Regions from separate parts of the Streptomyces sp. NPDC051243 genome, predicted to be linked through region 2. Evidence: riboswitches for the same ligand, from Rfam matches in the RefSeq annotation. Region 2 holds a riboswitch; each other region holds the start of a gene.

Region 1 (5,357 bases), on a different contig from region 2:
ACCGTCGGCCAGCTCGACACTCACCCCGTCGTCGTCCTGGCTCAGCCCGACCAGTTCACAGCCACGCCGGATCTCGGCCCCGAGCTCGGTGGCGCGCGCGGCGAGCAGCCGGTCGATGACGGGCTGCGGGATGCCGAGGACGTACGGGTGCGCGGTGTCCAGCCGGTCGGGCCACCCCTTGGTGATGCCGGCGAAGAACCCGCCCACCTGGAACTGCCGGCCATGCGCGAGGAATCGCTCCAGCAGACCGCGCTGGGCCATCACCTCGATACTGCGCACATGCAGACCGAGGGCGCGCACCACCTTGGTCGGCTCCGCGTCCCTCTCCAGCACGACCACGCGCACACCGTGCAGCCGAAGCTCGCAGGCCAGCATCAAACCGGTCGGTCCGCCACCGGCAACGATCACGTCGATCATCAGAACCCCCTGTCCTCGGCCGGAGATTCTGCGGTACGAAGGGGGCCTTGCCGCAAGGCCCCCAGTGCGCTATACGTTGAGAGTGGCAAGGAGTGAGTGACCTCCTTGCCTTTCCCTTTTTCCGCACGGCGCGGACACGGACGCGTCAGCCGTCCGCTGGCATCGCGGGAGCGGGAGCTGACTGCGCCGCCACAAGTGCCGCCAGTTCCTCCGCGTCGCGTGGACCTGCTGCCGTGTCGTCCAACAGGCCGTGCGCGCGGAGCAGTTGGGCGGCCGCGATGCCCCACGGCAACCGCAGCCCCGCCTGCCGCAGGAGTTCCGTGCGGGACAGCATCGCGGCCGCGGGACCGGTGCGCACGCCGGTCGGCGTGAGGAGGGCCGTCTCGTCGGCCCAGCGCAGGGCCAGGTCGACGTCGTGGGTGGCCATCACCACCGTGGTGCCGGACGCGCGCAGCCCGTCGAGGGTGGCGAGCAGGCGTTCCTGGCCGTCGGGGTCGAGCCCGGCGGTCGGCTCGTCCAGGATCAGCACGCGGGGGCGCATCGCGACGGCGCCCGCGATGGCCGTGCGCTTGCGCTGACCGTACGACAGCAGGTGCGTGGGCCGGTCGGCCAGCGCGGTGATGTCCAGCGCGGTGAGCGCCTCGTCGACCCGCGCCCGCACCTCGGCGTCGGGCAGACCGAGGTTCAGCGGGCCGAAGGAGACGTCCTGCGCGACGGATGCCGCGAAGAGCTGGTCGTCCGGATCCTGCACCACCAGCTGGACGGTCGTCCGCAGCCGGGTCAGCCCCTTGCGGTCGTAGGTGACCGGCTCACCCTCGACCGTCAACCGGCCGTCGTGCGGCCTGAGTCCGCCGCTGAGCAGCCGCATCAGCGTGGTCTTGCCGGTGCCGTTGCGGCCGAGCAGCGCCAGCGCGCGCCCCTCGTGCACATCGAAGTCGAGGTCGCGGAGGACGAGCGGGCCGTCCTCGTAGGCGTAGGACGCGCCCCGCAGGGCGACCAGGGCGGTGGGCTCGCTCATGGCAGGGCCTTCTCCAGTACGAGGGTGAGGGCGGCCAGCGCTGCGAGGAGCGCGCAACTCGCGGCCGTGAAGCGGACGGAGACCCGGGCCTCGGGCACCAGGACGCGCAGGGTGCCGTCGTAGCCGCGCCCGGCGAGCCCGGCCTGCAGCCGGGTGGCCCGGTCGAAGGCCCGCACGAACGCGGTGGCGCCCAGCCCGGCCAGCGAACGCCACTCCGCGGCCCGGCTGGTGTGCCCGAGCCGGGCGGCCTGGGCCTCCCGGATGCGGCGGACGGAGTCCAGCAGCAGGAAGCTCATGCGGTACGTCACCAGGGCGACGTCCACGACGGGCGCGGGCACGCCGGCCTTCACCAGGCGGGGCAGCAGGTCGGACATCGGGGTGGTGAAGGCGAACAGCAGCACCCCGAGGGAGGCGGCCGAGGTGCGCAGCAGCAGTTCCCCGGCCCGCAGCCCACCGTCGTCGGCGAGGGACACGAAGCCCTCGGGCCCGCCGACCTGGACGAGCAGGGTGAGCGCTCCGGTCACGCAGAAGCCCAGGGGCACACGGTAGGCACGCCACAGCCGCCGCGCGGGCACCCCCGCCGGGCCCAGCAGCACGGCGAGGGCGGTGACCAGGACCAGTGCGGCGCCCGGCCAGGGCGGCAGCGAGATCGCGAGCACGGTGAGGCCGAGCCCGAGCACCGCCTTGTCCACGGGATGGCGGCGGCGCCAGCGACTGCTGTGCGCCGCCGCGTCGATCGGCAGCACGCGCGGTCAGTCCTGTTCGGGGTGGGTCTTCCCGGCCGTGCCGCTGGGCACGCTCTCCCGCTCCCGCTCCAGCGCCCGCTGCTCACCCTGCCGCCGGCCGCGGTGCAGGCCGAAGTAGTAGGCGAGGACACCGGCGCCGAGGGCGGCCTGGAGGGAGAACAGGGCCGACTCGATCTCACCGGACGGCGGTTCGTACAGCGGGGTGAACCACGGTTCGTAGTCCGGCTCGAGCTCGGTGATGGCCGTCTCTGCCTCGCCGTCGGCGCCTGTGAACGGCTCCTTCTTGTGGTCGCCGAGGCCGAGCGCGAGCGGCAGCACGGCGAGCGCGGCCACCACGAGCAGCAGCAGGAGGTTGATCTTCGTGTTCTTCTTCATCGGGCCACCGCCTCGGTCTCGGTCCCGGACCGCTTCTTGGTCAGGAGCACGCCCAGCCGGGTCAGTTCACCCTTGCTGGACTGCACCAGCAGCCGCATCACGAGCACGGTGAGCAGCCCTTCGCTCACCGCGAGCGGGAGCTGGGTGACGGCGAAGATGGACCCGAACTTGCCGAGCGCGCCCAGGAATCCGCTGCTCGGGTCGGGGAAGGCGAGCGCCAGCTGGACGCTGGTGACGCAGTACGTGGACAGGTCGGCGACGAACGCCCCGAAGAACACGGCGACCATCAGCGGCACGTCGTACCGCCGCAGCAGTCTGTAGACCGCGTACCCGGCCCAGGGTCCGACGATCGCCATCGAGAAGACGTTGGCGCCGAGCGTGGTCAGGCCGCCGTGGGCGAGCAGCAGCGCCTGGAAGAGCAGGGTGATGGTGCCCAGGACCGCCATGATCGGCGGCCGGAACAGGATGGCGCCGAGGCCGGTGCCGGTGGGGTGCGAGCAACTGCCGGTGACGGAGGGCAGCTTCAGCGCGGACAGGACGAACGTGAAGGCTCCGGAGGCGCCGAGAAGCAGTGTGCTCTCGGGGTGCTCCCTGACCTCACGGGTGAGTGAACGGACTCCGTGGACGACGAACGGCGCGGACGCGACGCCCCAGGCGACGGCGTGCGCCGGAGGCAGGAAACCCTCGGCTATGTGCATGGCTCAGCAGACCCTCTCCAGCACCTCGTGGATGGTTGACGCGCCTTGGCCGGTCTCCTGGCTGACGGGTACCACCGCCCGTGCTCCGCCTTCCCGGGTCACAAGTACCCAGTGGCTGCCCGTCAAGGGCTGGAGCCGGACTTCCCGATTCACAGTGGCGAGGGCCGCACCGGCATCACACCGGATTTCCCGTTCACCAAGGCGTGGTGACAGTAGTGCCCGCACAGGGTGGCTGACAAGCGCGCCTCGGGGGCGTGAAAGTGGCGTTCGCGCGCCGTGCGCGCATCTCGTCGGCCGCCCTGGAGAGCCATGCGCGCGTCTCGTTGGTTGAGATTTCATATACTCTGTTAGATCAAGTAAGGCTTGCCTTATATGCTGATGCGGCCCCTTCGCTCCGGCGTGCAGGGGATTCAGAGCGTTTCCTCCCGCACGACAGGACCCCCCATGCGCACGACCTCCCGCGGCCTTCTCGCGGTGCTTGCCCTCAGCCCTCTTCTGGCCGGCTGTTTCGTGGCCGGCGAGGGAGGCCCGGGCACCAGTGCCGGAGGTGGATCGACACAACGGCTGAGGGTGGCGCTCGCCGTTCCGCCCGTGCAGGCCCTGTCGCCGTACAGCAACGACGCCACCGTGCTGAGCAAGCTGTCCGTCGCCGAAGGCCTCACCGCCCTGGACAAGAACGGCGCCGCAGCTCCCGCGCTGGCGAAGTCCTGGAAGCGGACCAACCCCACCACCTGGACCTTCGAACTGCGCAAGGCCACCTTCCAGGACGGCACGCAGGTCACCGCCGAGTCCGTCGTCAACGCGCTCGACCACGCGGACGCCGCAACGCCCAAGCCCCGCGTCCTCAGTGACGTCACCCTCACCGCGAAGGCCGAGGACACCGACACCGTCACCATCAGCACCAAGGCCGCCGACCCGGTGCTCCCGCTGCGGCTGGCCAGCCCCGCGCTGGCCGTCCTCTCCGCCAAGGCGTACGGCAAGGACGGCGCGGTCAGCCCGGTCGGCACCGGAACCGGCCCTTTCAAGGTCACGAAGCTCACCGGCAAGTCCAAGGCCGCACTGGACCGTTACGACGGCTACTGGGGCGGCAAGGCCAAGGCGCCCGGCATCGACGTCACCTGGATAGCCGACGGCACCGCCCGCGCCAACGCCCTGCGCTCCGGCGACGTCGACATCGCCGAGTGGATCCCCACGGCCCAGGCCAAGCTGCTGGACGACAAGACCCGTCACGAAGTGCCGTCCGTACGGACCGACAGCCTCGTCCTCAACACCGGCAGCGGCCTGTTCACCGATCCGTCGCTGCGCGCGGCAGCGCGTGAGGCCGTGGACGGTTCCGCGCTCGTCGACTCGGTCTTCGGCGGGTACGCCGACCCCGCGCAGGGCCTGTTCGGACCCGCCGTGTCCTGGGCGGCCGACAAGCGCGTCGACGTCACCGGCCGCGCCAAGCCCGCGACACCCGCACAGGTCAAGGAGGGGACGAAGGGCAAGACCCTGCGCCTGGCCACCTACACCAACCGCGCCGAACTCCCCGAGGCCGCCACCGTGCTGCAGCAGCAGCTGGAGAAGGCCGGGTTCACCGTCGAGCAGGACGTGCGCGAGTACACGCAGATGGAGGCCGACCTCCTCGCCGGCAAGTACGACGCGCTCGTCTTCTCCAGGGTGACGCTCCTCGACACCGGCGACGCCGTCGCCTACCTGGCTAGCGACTTCACGAGTGACGGTGTGTACAACATCGCCCGTCTGAAGGACGCCAGGGTGGACCAGGCCGTCAAGTCCGCCGCCGAGGAAGGCGACACGACGAAGCGACAGCAGAAGATCATGGCCGCCGAGGCGCAGATCCTGCGCACCGACGCCGTCGTGCCGCTAGTCCACGAGAAGGTCGTCCAGGGCATCGCCAGAGATGTCGAGGGTGTGCTCCTCGACCCTCGTGAGCGCTCCCTGATCGACGTCGACACCCACCTGAAGTAGCGGCCGATGAGCGTCACGTCGGTCGGCACCGAGACCGGTCCGTCCCGATGGCGGGCCGGCCTCGGCCGCCTCGCCGCCGGGGCCGCGCTGCTGACGGCCGTCGCCCTGCTGCCCTGGCTGTCCGGCAACGACCCC
Region 2 (5,357 bases):
CAAGGTGCGCGAGGCCTCCGGCGCCTGGGTCGCGATGCACGCGGCGGACGCGGCGATCGTCCGGCGCACCCGCGCGACCCGCCCCGAGCGCTGGTTCTCCTACATGGCGGACAAGCTCACCGCGGCCGGCGCCCCCGACGCCCATGTGTCCCCCCTGCGCACCGCACGCCGCCGCGGCACCCTGCCCGGCTTCTCCCCCGCCCTGCCCGACCGTGAGATAGCCCCCGGCGAACTCCTCGACCTCCCCGGCCGCCGGCTGCGCGCGATCTGGACGCCGGGCCACACCCCCGGCCACGTCTGCCTGCACCTGGAGGAGGAGCACCCCGCCCAACTGCCCGGCCACGGCCGCCTCTTCTCCGGCGACCACCTGCTCCCCGAGATCACCCCGCACATCGGCCTCTACGAAGACCCCGACGACACCACCGTCACCGACCCCCTCGGCGACTACCTCGCCTCCCTCGAACGCGTCGGCCGGCTCACCCCCGCCGAGATCCTCCCGGCCCACCAGCACACGTTCACCGACGCGCCCGGCCGGGTCCGGGAGTTGCTGGCCCACCACGAGGAACGCCTCACCGGACTCCTGGCGTTGCTGTCCGAGCCCCTCACGCCCTGGCAGCTCGCCGAGCACATGGAGTGGAACCGGCCGTGGGAGCAGATCCCGTACGGGTCACGGAACATCGCGATCGCGGAGGCGGAGGCGCATCTGCGGCGGCTGGTGAAGCTGGGTAGGGCGGAGGCGGTGGCGGGGAGTGAGCCGGTGAGGTACGTGGCCGTCTGATGCGCGTTTTTCTGGGTGACCATGGAGCATCTTCTCGCCGAACGCGCCTGCGAGCGCATCGTCATCGACTTCGTCCACCGCCTCGATCTGGGCGAACCGGCCTCCGTCGCCGAGCTGTTCACCGAGGACGGCACCTGGGAGTGGCCGGCGGGCGAGCGGCTCGTACAGGGGCGGGATGCGCTGCGCGTGTACTTCGGATCCCGCCCCGCCGACCGTCTCTCGCGCCGCGTGATGTCCAACATCCTCGTCACGGTGACGTCCCCCGACACCGCGACGGCGACCTCGTACTTCACGACGTACCGCGTCGACGGCCACCGGGGCGACCTGATCCCGCCGGGTCCTCCGGTCCAGGTGGGAGACTACGAGGACACGTTCCGCAGGTCGCCGGACGGCGTGTGGCTGCTGTCCGCCCGGGTGCTCCATCTGGCCTTCGGCGGGCCGACCCCGCGTCCGCCTAGGCCATGAACGACCGGACCAACTCCTCCGCCTCGCCGAGCACTTCGACCTCCCGCGCAGTCATCGTCGGGTTGGCGGCGCGTCGGCGCCGGGCCTCCGTCAGGCCGTCCTCGGTGAGGTCGGAAGGGTCGGCGAGGAGGGTGGTGAGCATGGTGCGGACGGGTGCGGCGAACTGTTCGTCGGCCATGGCCACCTGCGCGAGGATCACCGCGGACATGCCCCAGTCCAGGCCGGGATCGCCCTCCTCCGCGTTGGCCCAGTCGATGACGTAGGGGCCGTCGGGAGTGAGCATCACGTTCTCCGGGTGGAGGTCCAGGTGGACCACGCGTCCGGGGAGGGCGTGCAGTTGTCGCAGGAGGCGGGCCAGGATGTCCCCGCTCTCGCGCGCGTCGATCCGTCCCGCGACGAAGGCCTCCAGCATCGTCGGCCCGTACAGCCGTTCCATGACCAGCTCGGACCGCGTGGAGTCGGCGAGCCGGACCCTCGGCACCGGGTAGCCGTGCGCGCGCAGCCGCTCCATCAGGGCGGCCTCAGCGAGTCCGTCGGCGTAGCCCTCCCGGTCTCGGCGCAGCACCCAGGCCTCGTCGATCTCGTACACGTCGGACGCGCGCCCCGAACCGAGCAGCCGTCCGACCCTCCCCGTGATCCCCATGCGCCCGAACCTACCGCCTGGCACAGCCTCCCCTCAGCCGCTTCCCTACGGGCCGGTAGAGTGACGGCGTCGTCATCACACCCGTACAGGGGGAAGCCGGTGCAAATCCGGCGCTGACCCGCAACCGTGAGCCACCCCATGGCAAGCCGGATCACCCGGTACGGATTCGTGACCGGCTCACGTGCACCGGCAACCGGCCGGAGCACGGCACCGTCGAGGTATACGGAGCCGAGCCGCCGGGGGTCTCCCCTGCGCTGCCCGGTTCCCCTGAGGGAAGGGCATCCGCCGATCATGTACGTCCGCCGCAGCGCCGCGGCCCTGGCCGCCGTCACCGTGATCGGCACGGCCACCGCCGCGCCCGCAGTCGCCGCCGACTCCTCCCCGTCCGCCTCGCCGTCCGTCACGCTCCCCGCCGGGCTGTACGGCACCGCAGACCCGACGTACGACGGTGTCTGGCGCCAGTCCCTCGCGCTGCTCGCCCAGGACACGGTGGGCGTGAAGCCGGCCGCGAAGGCCGTGGACTGGCTCACCGGGCAGCAGTGCGCCGACGGGGCATTCGCTCCGTTCCGCGCCGACGCCTCGAAGGCCTGCGACGCGAAGACGCCGGTCGACACCAACAGCACGGCCGCCGCCGTCCAGGCCCTCGCCGCGCTCGGCGGGCACGACGCCGCGACCGGCAAGGCGGTGGCGTGGCTGAAGTCCGTCCAGAACAAGGACGGCGGCTGGGGCTACACGGCGGGTGGGGCGAGCGACACCAACTCGACGTCCGTCGTGGTCGGCGCGCTGGCCGCCGCGGGCGAGGAGCCACAGAAGGTCGAGAAGGGCGGCCGGTCCGCGTACGACGCCCTGATCCTGCTCGGCCTGCCCTGCAAGGGCGACGGCGCGGGCGCCTTCGCCTTCCAGCCGGACAAGAAGGGCGACCTGGCGGCCAACGCGGACGCGACGGCGGCGGGAGTCCTCGGCGCGCTCGGCAAGGGCCTCGTGGTGAAGCCCGGCAAGCAGTCGGACGCACAGTCGGACGCGGGCTGCGCCGACGCCGGTTACCCGACCCCGCAGCAGGCCGCGGCCAACGGTGCGGCCTACCTGGCGAAGGCGGTCGCGAAGGAGGGCTACCTGAAGTCGGCCCTGCCCGGAGCCGAGGACCAGCCCGACTACGGCAACACGGCCGACGCGGTCGTCGCGATCGCCGCGCAGGGCGGCGCGGCGGCGGCGCACAAGCCCCTGCGCTGGCTGGAGCAGAACTCCTCGAAGTGGGCCGAGCAGAGCGGTCCCGCCGCCTACGCCCAGCTGATCTTCGCCGCCCACGCGACCGGCACCGACCCGCGTGCCTTCGGCGGCACGGACCTGGTCGAGAAGCTCAACGCCCAGGGCCCGGCGCCGCAGACGGCGAAGCCCGCGTCGAAGGCGACCGAGCAGCAGGACGACGACAACGGCGTCAGCGTGTGGTGGATCGTCGGCGTCGGACTGGTCGCGGGCATCGGCGTCGGCTTCCTGCTGAGCGGGCGCAACAAGGCCCGGCAGCAGTGATCCGCCGCGCCGCCACCGCGCTCCTGGCCGCGCTGGTCCTCCTGACCGTCGCGGCCCCGTCCCACGCGGCCGGCTACCGCTACTGGTCCTTCTGGGACCGCGACGGCGACACCTGGACCTACGCCACCCAGGGCCCCTCCACCGCCCGCCCCGCCGACGGCGACGTCCAGGGCTTCCGCTTCGCGGTGAGCGAGGACTCCAAGGACGCGGCCCGGCCGAGGGGTGCCGCCGTGTTCGCGGTGATCTGCGCGAGGACGCCCGCGCAGGACGGCAGGAAACGGGTCGCCCTGGTCATCGACTTCGGTACGGCGGCGGACGCCCCGTCGGGCGAGACACCACCGGCCCGCCGCACGGCATGCGCCCGCGTACCCGAGGACGCCACCACGGCAGAGGCCCTGGCCGCGGTGGCCAAGCCCCTGCGCTACGACACGAACGCCCTGCTGTGCGCGATCACCGGGTACCCGGAGACGGGGTGCGGGGAGCAGGTGGCGGGGGCGCCGGAGCCGACGGCGACGGAACAGAAGGCCGGCGAGAAGAAGGACGACGAGAAGAAGGACGACGAGAAGAAGGACGATTCGAACGAAGGCCCATCACTGGGCTTGGTGACCGGGATCGCCGTGGTGGCAGTACTGGGAGCGGCGGCGCTGTGGCAGGCACGCCGTCGGCGACATGCGTAGCGTCGTTGACATGCGTGGCTGCGGGCAGTCGTGGCGCTTGGGCGGCACCCGTCCCAAAGAGAGCGGACTACACCCCGGGGCCTGGTGGCTCTGGGCCCTGGCCCTCGGAACCGCCGCGACCCGCACCACCAACCCCCTCCTCCTCACCCTCCTCATAGCGACCTCCGCCTACGTCGTGGCGACCTGCCGCCCCAACGCCCCCTGGGCCCGCTCCTACACCGCCTTCGTCAAACTCGCCCTGGCCGTCCTCCTCATCCGCCTCGCCTTCGCCGTGGCCTTCGGCTCCCCCCTCCCCGGCACCCACGTGATCGTCACCCTCCCCGAAGTCCCCCTGCCCCACTGGGCACAAGGCGTCCGGCTGGGCGGAAAGGTCACCGCCGAGACCCTCGCCAACGCCTTCTACCAGGGCCTGAGGCTCGCCGCCCTCCTCATCTGCGTAGGCGCCGCGAACTCCCTCGCCAACCCCGCCCGCCTCCTCAAGTCCCTCCCCGGCGCCCTGTACGAGATGGGCGTCGCGGTGGTCGTGGCCCTCACCTACGCCCCCAACCTCATCGCCGACGTCCACCGCCTGCGCGCCGCCCGCCGCCTGCGCGGCCGCCCCGACACCGGCATCCGCGGCCTTCTGCACGTCGGACTCCCGGTGCTGGAGGGCGCGTTGGAACGCTCGGTCGCCCTGGCCGCGGCAATGGACTCCCGCGGCTACGGCCGTACCGCCGACGTGCCGCCCCGAGTGCGCCGTACGACCACCGCGCTCACCCTCGGCGGCCTCCTCGGCGTCTGCGCGGGAACGTACGGACTGCTCACCGCCGCGGGCACCGCATACGGACTTCCGGTACTGCTCACCGGCCTCACCGCCGCCCTGGCAGGCCTCCGCCTGGGCGGTCGGCGCACCCCGCGCACCCGCTACCGCCCCGACCGCTGGGACAGCCGCGCCTGGCTGGTCACCGGTTCCGGCGCGGCGGTCGCCGCCCTGCTGACCCTCGCCGCGACCCGCGACCCGGCGGCCCTGAACCCCGCCGTGATCCCGCTGACCGCACCCACCCTCCCGCTGTGGCCGGCGGCGGCCGTCCTCCTCGGACTCCTCCCCGCCTTCATCAGCCCCGCCCCCGCCCCCGCCCCCGAGGAGCCGTCGTGATCCGCTTCGAGAACGTCTCCGTGACGTACGACGGCGCCACCGAACCCACCGTCCAGGGCGTGGACTTCGAGGTCCCGGAGGGCGAACTGGTGCTGCTCGTGGGCCCGTCGGGCGTGGGCAAGTCCACCGTCC
Region 3 (5,357 bases), on a different contig from region 2:
CGGGTTGCCGATCCGGTAGTCGGCACCGGAGGCGGCCCTGGCCGCCAGCAGATCCGTGTCGGCGGTCGACAACAACAACACAGTGCTCATGCGGGCGCTCCCGGTGGAATGAAAGGCAGTCCTTGCGGCGCGCCCGACTCGATGAGCCGCCAGAGCGCGTCCGTGTCCGCGTGCTGTTCGATCAGATCGCCGAGCCGGTCGAGCTGCTCCTCGCGCAGCGCGGCGAACGAGGTATCGGGGGCCGGCACGAAACGGCGGCCCGCGGCGGCCGCCACCTCGCGCAGGAAGGCCCGCCGGAAACCGTCCGACTCCAGCGAGCCGTGCCAGTGGGTGCCCCAGGTCTGCCCGACCCGGCAGCCGTCCAAGAAGGGTTGGCCACCTGATATTTCGGCGACCCCGTGATGGATCTCGTATCCCTCGACGGGCTCCCCGAGAGCCCGGCCCACCGGTCGCGTGAGGGTCTTCTCGCGGGCGAACCGCACCCGCACGGGCAGGACCCCGAGCCCGTCGACATGCCCGCGCCGGCTCTCCACCTCGTCCTCGATGTGCTCGCCGAGGATCTGGAAACCACCGCAGATCCCGAGGACGGGCCGTCCTTCGGCGACCCTGCGCCGAATCGCCTCCGCGAGTCCCCGCTCCCGCAGCCACTCCAGGGCGCGGACGGTTCCCCGGGTACCGGGGATCACGACCAGGTCCGCGTCGGCCAGCTCCTCCGGCCGGTCCACGAACCGCACCACGACACCGGGTTCGGCGGCGAGGGCGTCCACGTCGGTGAAGTTGGACATCAGCGGAATCGCGCACACGGCGACGCGCAGCACGTCCTCCCCGACGGGCGGGGCGACGTTCGACTCCCGCACCGTCCCCCGCAGGGAGACCCTCCCCCACTCTCGGCTTCGCCCGAGCGGGGGGACCCCCATCCCGTCCTCCTCGTCGATGCCGAGGCCGTGCCGGAAGGGCAGGACGCCGTAGGTGCGGCGTCCGGTGAGCCCGCGGAGCATGTCGAGGCCGGGTTCCAGGAGGGACACGTCCCCGCGGAACTTGTTCACGAGGAACCCGGCGACAAGCCTCTGGTCCTCCGGCGAAAGCAGCGCGACGGTCCCGAAGAAGGAGGCGAACACGCCGCCGCGGTCGATGTCCCCGACCACGAGCACGGGCAGCCCGGCATTGCGTGCTATGCCCATGTTCACGATGTCGGTCCGCCTGAGGTTGATCTCAGCCGGGCTCCCCGCCCCCTCACAGATCACCGCGTCGTAGGTGTCCCGGAGTTCGGCGAGACAGTCGAGCACGGTCCCGAGCAACTTCTGCTGCCGCCCCCCGTGATAGCCGCGCGCACTGAGCTCCCCGACCGGCTTCCCGAGCAGCACGACCTGACTGCTCTGCTCACCACCCGGCTTGAGCAGCACGGGATTCATCAGCGCGGTCGGCTCCACCCGGCAGGCCTGCGCCTGCATGGCCTGAGCCCGTCCGATCTCCGCGCCCTCGCGGGTCACGAACGAGTTGAGGGACATGTTCTGCGCCTTGAAGGGCGCGACTTTCACCCCCTGCCGCACCAGCCACCGGCAGATCCCGGCGGTGACGACGCTCTTGCCGGCGTCGGAGGTGGTGCCGGCGACGAGAAGCCCTCCGCCCGTCATGACGTACGCCCCTTCACGATCCGGCGCGCGGCGACACAGGCGCCGAGCGCGAGCCACCCGACGCGCCTGGACAGCCGTACTGCCCGCTCGATGTCGTGGACGGCGACGGTCCGCCCCGCCCCGTTGAGCACGGGCCGGTGCTCGACCCGCCCGCCGTACGACAGGGTCCCGCCGAGCCGAACCCCGAGCGCCCCCGCGAACGAGGCCTCCACGGGCCCGGCGTTGGGGCTCGGATGCCGGTCGGCGTCGGCACGCCAGGCGCGCACGGCACCCCGCGGATCACCTCCGGCGACGACGGCGAGCACGGCGGTCAGCCGCGCCCCCGGCCAGCCGGCCACGTCGTCGAGGCGAGCCGAAGCCCACCCGTACCGCCTATACCGGGGCGACTTGTGCCCCACCATGGCGTCCAGCGTGTTCACGGCCCGGAACCCGACCAGCCCCGGCACACCGGCGACGGCCCCCCACACGAGGGCGCCCACCACCGCGTCGGAGGTGTTCTCGGCGACGGACTCGACCACGGCCCGCGCGATCCCGTCGGCATCCAGCGCCTGCGGATCCCGCCCGCACAGATGCGGCAGCCGCTCACGGGCCGCCGCCACGTCCCCCGCCTCCAGGGCCCGCCCGATACTCCGGGCCTCCCGCGCGAGCGAGGTCCCGCCGACAACGGCCCAGGTGGCGGCGGCGGTCAGCGCGACGGAGGCGGCACGGGACGGACGTACGACCCGCTGCGCCACGGCACCGAGCGCCACGGCGCCCCCCGCACACACGGCGGTGTGCAGCGCGCCCCACCCCCGGTGCTCCCGCCACAACACCTTCTCCACGGCCCCGGCGGCCCGCCCGAACGCGGCGACCGGATGCCCGCGACGCGGATCGCCGAGCAGCAGATCACCGAGAAGTCCGGCGGCGGCGCCGTACGCGAAGACGCGATCGGCACGCATCGGGGTCAGCCGACCGTCGGTTCAGACGAGGGTCTGACACTGCATGTCGATCGGCAGGCGAGCATCGCGTTATGTCCTCACTCAGGGTGTCCACGCCCTGGTTCGACGAGACCGACGGCGAGAGTTCCTGGCTCCCGGGGCTATCTACCCCGGTGACAGTGGCGGGACCGCGCCGGACTCACACCGGCTTCCTCTCCTGCCGTCGTACATGGCTCCGGCAGTCCACCACGGGGTTGGAAGGGGCGTCAACTTGCCTTTGACCTGCGGTGGGGGAGTGTGCACAACCCCACACCGCCGAGCGGGCGTGCCCCTTCACACCCCCCTTCGTCACCGTGCGCTCACCCACATGAGCTGACTCCGGGGCAGTGCCTTGCGGCCCTGTTCGTGAAGTCCTGCAATACGGGATCGAGATGACACGCAGCCGAGGGGGAGGGCCGGGGTCGTGGCGTACGTGGGCGAGATGCTGCTGGACGACGGGCAGGTCGTGCTGCTGGAGGTGGCCGGGGACGGGCCGGCCGGGGTGCAGCGGGTTTCCCGCGGCGGTGTCGTGGCGGGAGCGGCCGAGACCCTCCAACAGGCGCTCGCCCGGGTGCGTCCCGCCCTCGGCGCGGTCGTGGACCATGCCCGGGAGCTGCCGCGACCGCCGGAATCGGTGACCGTGGAGTTCGGCATCACGCTCAGCGCCGAGGCGGGGGTCGTGGTGGCACGGGGTTCCACGGAGGCCCACTTCACCGTGAGCATGGAGTGGGCGAATCCCGTCGGCTCGGGCGTGCCGGGGCAGCGTGATGGCGAGCGCTGACGACGAACTTCCGCGGGGCATCGCACGGTTCTGGGGCGAGGACGGCCGGGTCACCGGCTGCGGCTTTCTGATCGCCGAGCGAACGCTGTGCACCTGCGCCCACGTGGTGGCGGACGCGCTCGGCCTGGACGCGGCCGAACCGGCCCCGCCCGCCGCTCCCGTGACCATCGACTTCCCTCTCCTGACGCCGTCCTCCGCCCAGGTCCGGGCGACGGTCACGCACTGGCGTGCGGTCACCGAGGACGGCAGCGGCGACATCGCCCTGCTGTCCCTGGCCGAGCCCGTCCCGGGCACCGCCCCGGTGCGCTTCGCGGGCGGTACGGCCGTGTGGGACCACCCGTTCCGAGTGCTGGGCTTCCCGCTGCGCACCGACGACCACGGGGTCTGGGTGTGCGGCCGGCTCCGCGCGCCGGTCGGCAAGGGCTGGACGTCCATGGAGGCCCAGGAGACGCCGCACGGCCCGGCGATCGGCCAGGGCTTCAGCGGGGCGCCCGTGTGGGACACCGAGCAGGGCGGCGTGGTCGGCATGACCGTGGCCGCGGATGTCGGCTCCGGCGCGCGCACCGCGTACCTCATCCCGACCGCTCTGCTGCTCGGCCTGGAACCGGACCTGCGCCCCAGCCCGTTCCGAGGCCTGGAACCGTTCCGCGAACAGGACGCGGCCCTCTTCTTCGCCCGACGCGACGACAGCGCGCGCATCGCGGAGGCGGTCCGCGCCCACGCCTTCGTCCCGGTCGCCGGGGCGTCCGGGGTGGGTAAGTCGTCACTGGTGCGGGCCGGCGTACTGCCGTTGCTGCGGGCGGCGGGCCTGACCGTGACGGACTTCGTGGGGCAACCGGAGACGGATCCGGTACGGACACTGGCAGAGGCGCTCGCCGGACAGTTCCCGAGCACACAGCGGCTGGCGGGGCGACTGGACGCCGCCACGGCCACCACCCGGGGCAGGGAGACGGCCGTACTGCTCGGTGCCCGTCTCCTGGACGAGGCCGGTCCCCGGGGCCATGTGATCCTTCTCGACCAGTTCGAGGAGACCGTCGGGGCACGCCCCGCCGACGCCCGCGCCCTGCTGGATGTCCTCCTGCCGATGACCCGCGCCGTCCACCCGGCCGGCCGCCGCCTGCACATCCTGGCCACCCTGCGCTCGGCCTCCCTCGAGGAACTGGTCGCCGACGGCCGGGCGGAGGCCTTGAGCGGCACCGTCCAGATGGTCGCGCCGATGACCCCGGCCCAGCTCGACGAGGTGGTGCGCCGCCCCGTCGACACGGTCCCCGGCGTGGAGTTCGAGCCCGGCCTGGCGGAACTGATCGTCTCCGACGCGGGCGGCGAGCCCGGCGCTCTGCCCCTGGTGGAGTTCGCGCTCGCCGAGCTGTGGGAGCGGCAGACGCACGGCCGCCTCACCCATGCCGCGTACCGGGAGATCGGCCGGGTCGAGGGCGCGCTGTCCCGCTATGCCGACCAGCAGTTGGCGCAGGTGTGCAAGGCACCGGGCGGCCCCGACGAGACGGTCGCCCGCCGCCTCTTCGAACGACTTGCCCGGCCGGTCAAGGGCAAGGAGTACGCCCGCGTGGCCCGCGCCTTCGACCACCTCCCGCCCGAACTGCGCACCGCCGCCCAGGCCCTGGCCGCCACCCGCCTCCTGGTCATCGCCCGCGACAGCTCCGGCCGGGAGACGGTGGCCCTGGCCCACGAGGCGCTGCTGCGGCAGTGGCCCACTCTGCGGGGTTGGCTGGACGAGTCGCGGGACTTCATCGTGTGGCTCGAGAGGCTGCGCACACGGATGCGGGAGTGGGAGGAGGGCGGACGAGACCCCGATCTGCTCCTGCGGCAGCAGGAGTTGGCGGCGGCCAGGACATGGACGGCTCAGCGACCGGACGAAGTCTCGGCCGAGGAGACGGAGTTCGTGCGCCTCAGCCGGCTGCAGCGGAGGCGGTCGGTGCGGCGGGGGCGGACCGGGGTCGCGTTGGTCGCGTGTCTGACGGTGCTGGC

The links. Region 2 has a riboswitch for cobalamin ahead of ACIBAG_RS35260 (prenyltransferase/squalene oxidase repeat-containing protein). Riboswitches for the same ligand answer to the same signal wherever they lie in the genome.
Region 1: linked by a shared signal. The riboswitch ahead of ACIBAG_RS26780 (energy-coupling factor ABC transporter permease) and the one ahead of ACIBAG_RS35260 (prenyltransferase/squalene oxidase repeat-containing protein) in region 2 are both predicted to bind cobalamin.
Region 3: linked by a shared signal. The riboswitch ahead of ACIBAG_RS18305 (cobalamin biosynthesis protein) and the one ahead of ACIBAG_RS35260 (prenyltransferase/squalene oxidase repeat-containing protein) in region 2 are both predicted to bind cobalamin.

What each region holds. Positions count from the first base shown of each region.
Region 1 is NZ_JBITES010000010.1:370,672-376,028, forward strand. Features, by position in the region: gene rox (rifampin monooxygenase) at 1-417, opposite strand, end outside; gene ACIBAG_RS26765 (ATP-binding cassette domain-containing protein) at 563-1,435, opposite strand; gene cbiQ (cobalt ECF transporter T component CbiQ) at 1,432-2,181, opposite strand; gene ACIBAG_RS26775 (energy-coupling factor ABC transporter substrate-binding protein) at 2,188-2,556, opposite strand; gene ACIBAG_RS26780 (energy-coupling factor ABC transporter permease) at 2,553-3,254, opposite strand; cobalamin riboswitch at 3,284-3,470, opposite strand; gene ACIBAG_RS26785 (ABC transporter substrate-binding protein) at 3,699-5,222, shown strand; gene ACIBAG_RS26790 (ABC transporter permease subunit) at 5,229-5,357, shown strand, end outside.
Region 2 is NZ_JBITES010000016.1:228,843-234,199, forward strand. Features, by position in the region: gene ACIBAG_RS35245 (MBL fold metallo-hydrolase) at 1-778, shown strand, start outside; gene ACIBAG_RS35250 (nuclear transport factor 2 family protein) at 800-1,243, shown strand; gene ACIBAG_RS35255 (phosphotransferase) at 1,233-1,886, opposite strand; cobalamin riboswitch at 1,942-2,064, shown strand; gene ACIBAG_RS35260 (prenyltransferase/squalene oxidase repeat-containing protein) at 2,178-3,413, shown strand; gene ACIBAG_RS35265 (SCO2322 family protein) at 3,410-4,090, shown strand; gene ACIBAG_RS35270 (energy-coupling factor transporter transmembrane component T) at 4,101-5,225, shown strand; gene ACIBAG_RS35275 (ABC transporter ATP-binding protein) at 5,222-5,357, shown strand, end outside.
Region 3 is NZ_JBITES010000006.1:450,949-456,305, forward strand. Features, by position in the region: gene cobN (cobaltochelatase subunit CobN) at 1-90, opposite strand, end outside; gene ACIBAG_RS18300 (cobyric acid synthase) at 87-1,634, opposite strand; gene ACIBAG_RS18305 (cobalamin biosynthesis protein) at 1,631-2,572, opposite strand; cobalamin riboswitch at 2,673-2,815, opposite strand; gene ACIBAG_RS18310 (CU044_2847 family protein) at 3,015-3,371, shown strand; gene ACIBAG_RS18315 (trypsin-like peptidase domain-containing protein) at 3,358-5,357, shown strand, end outside.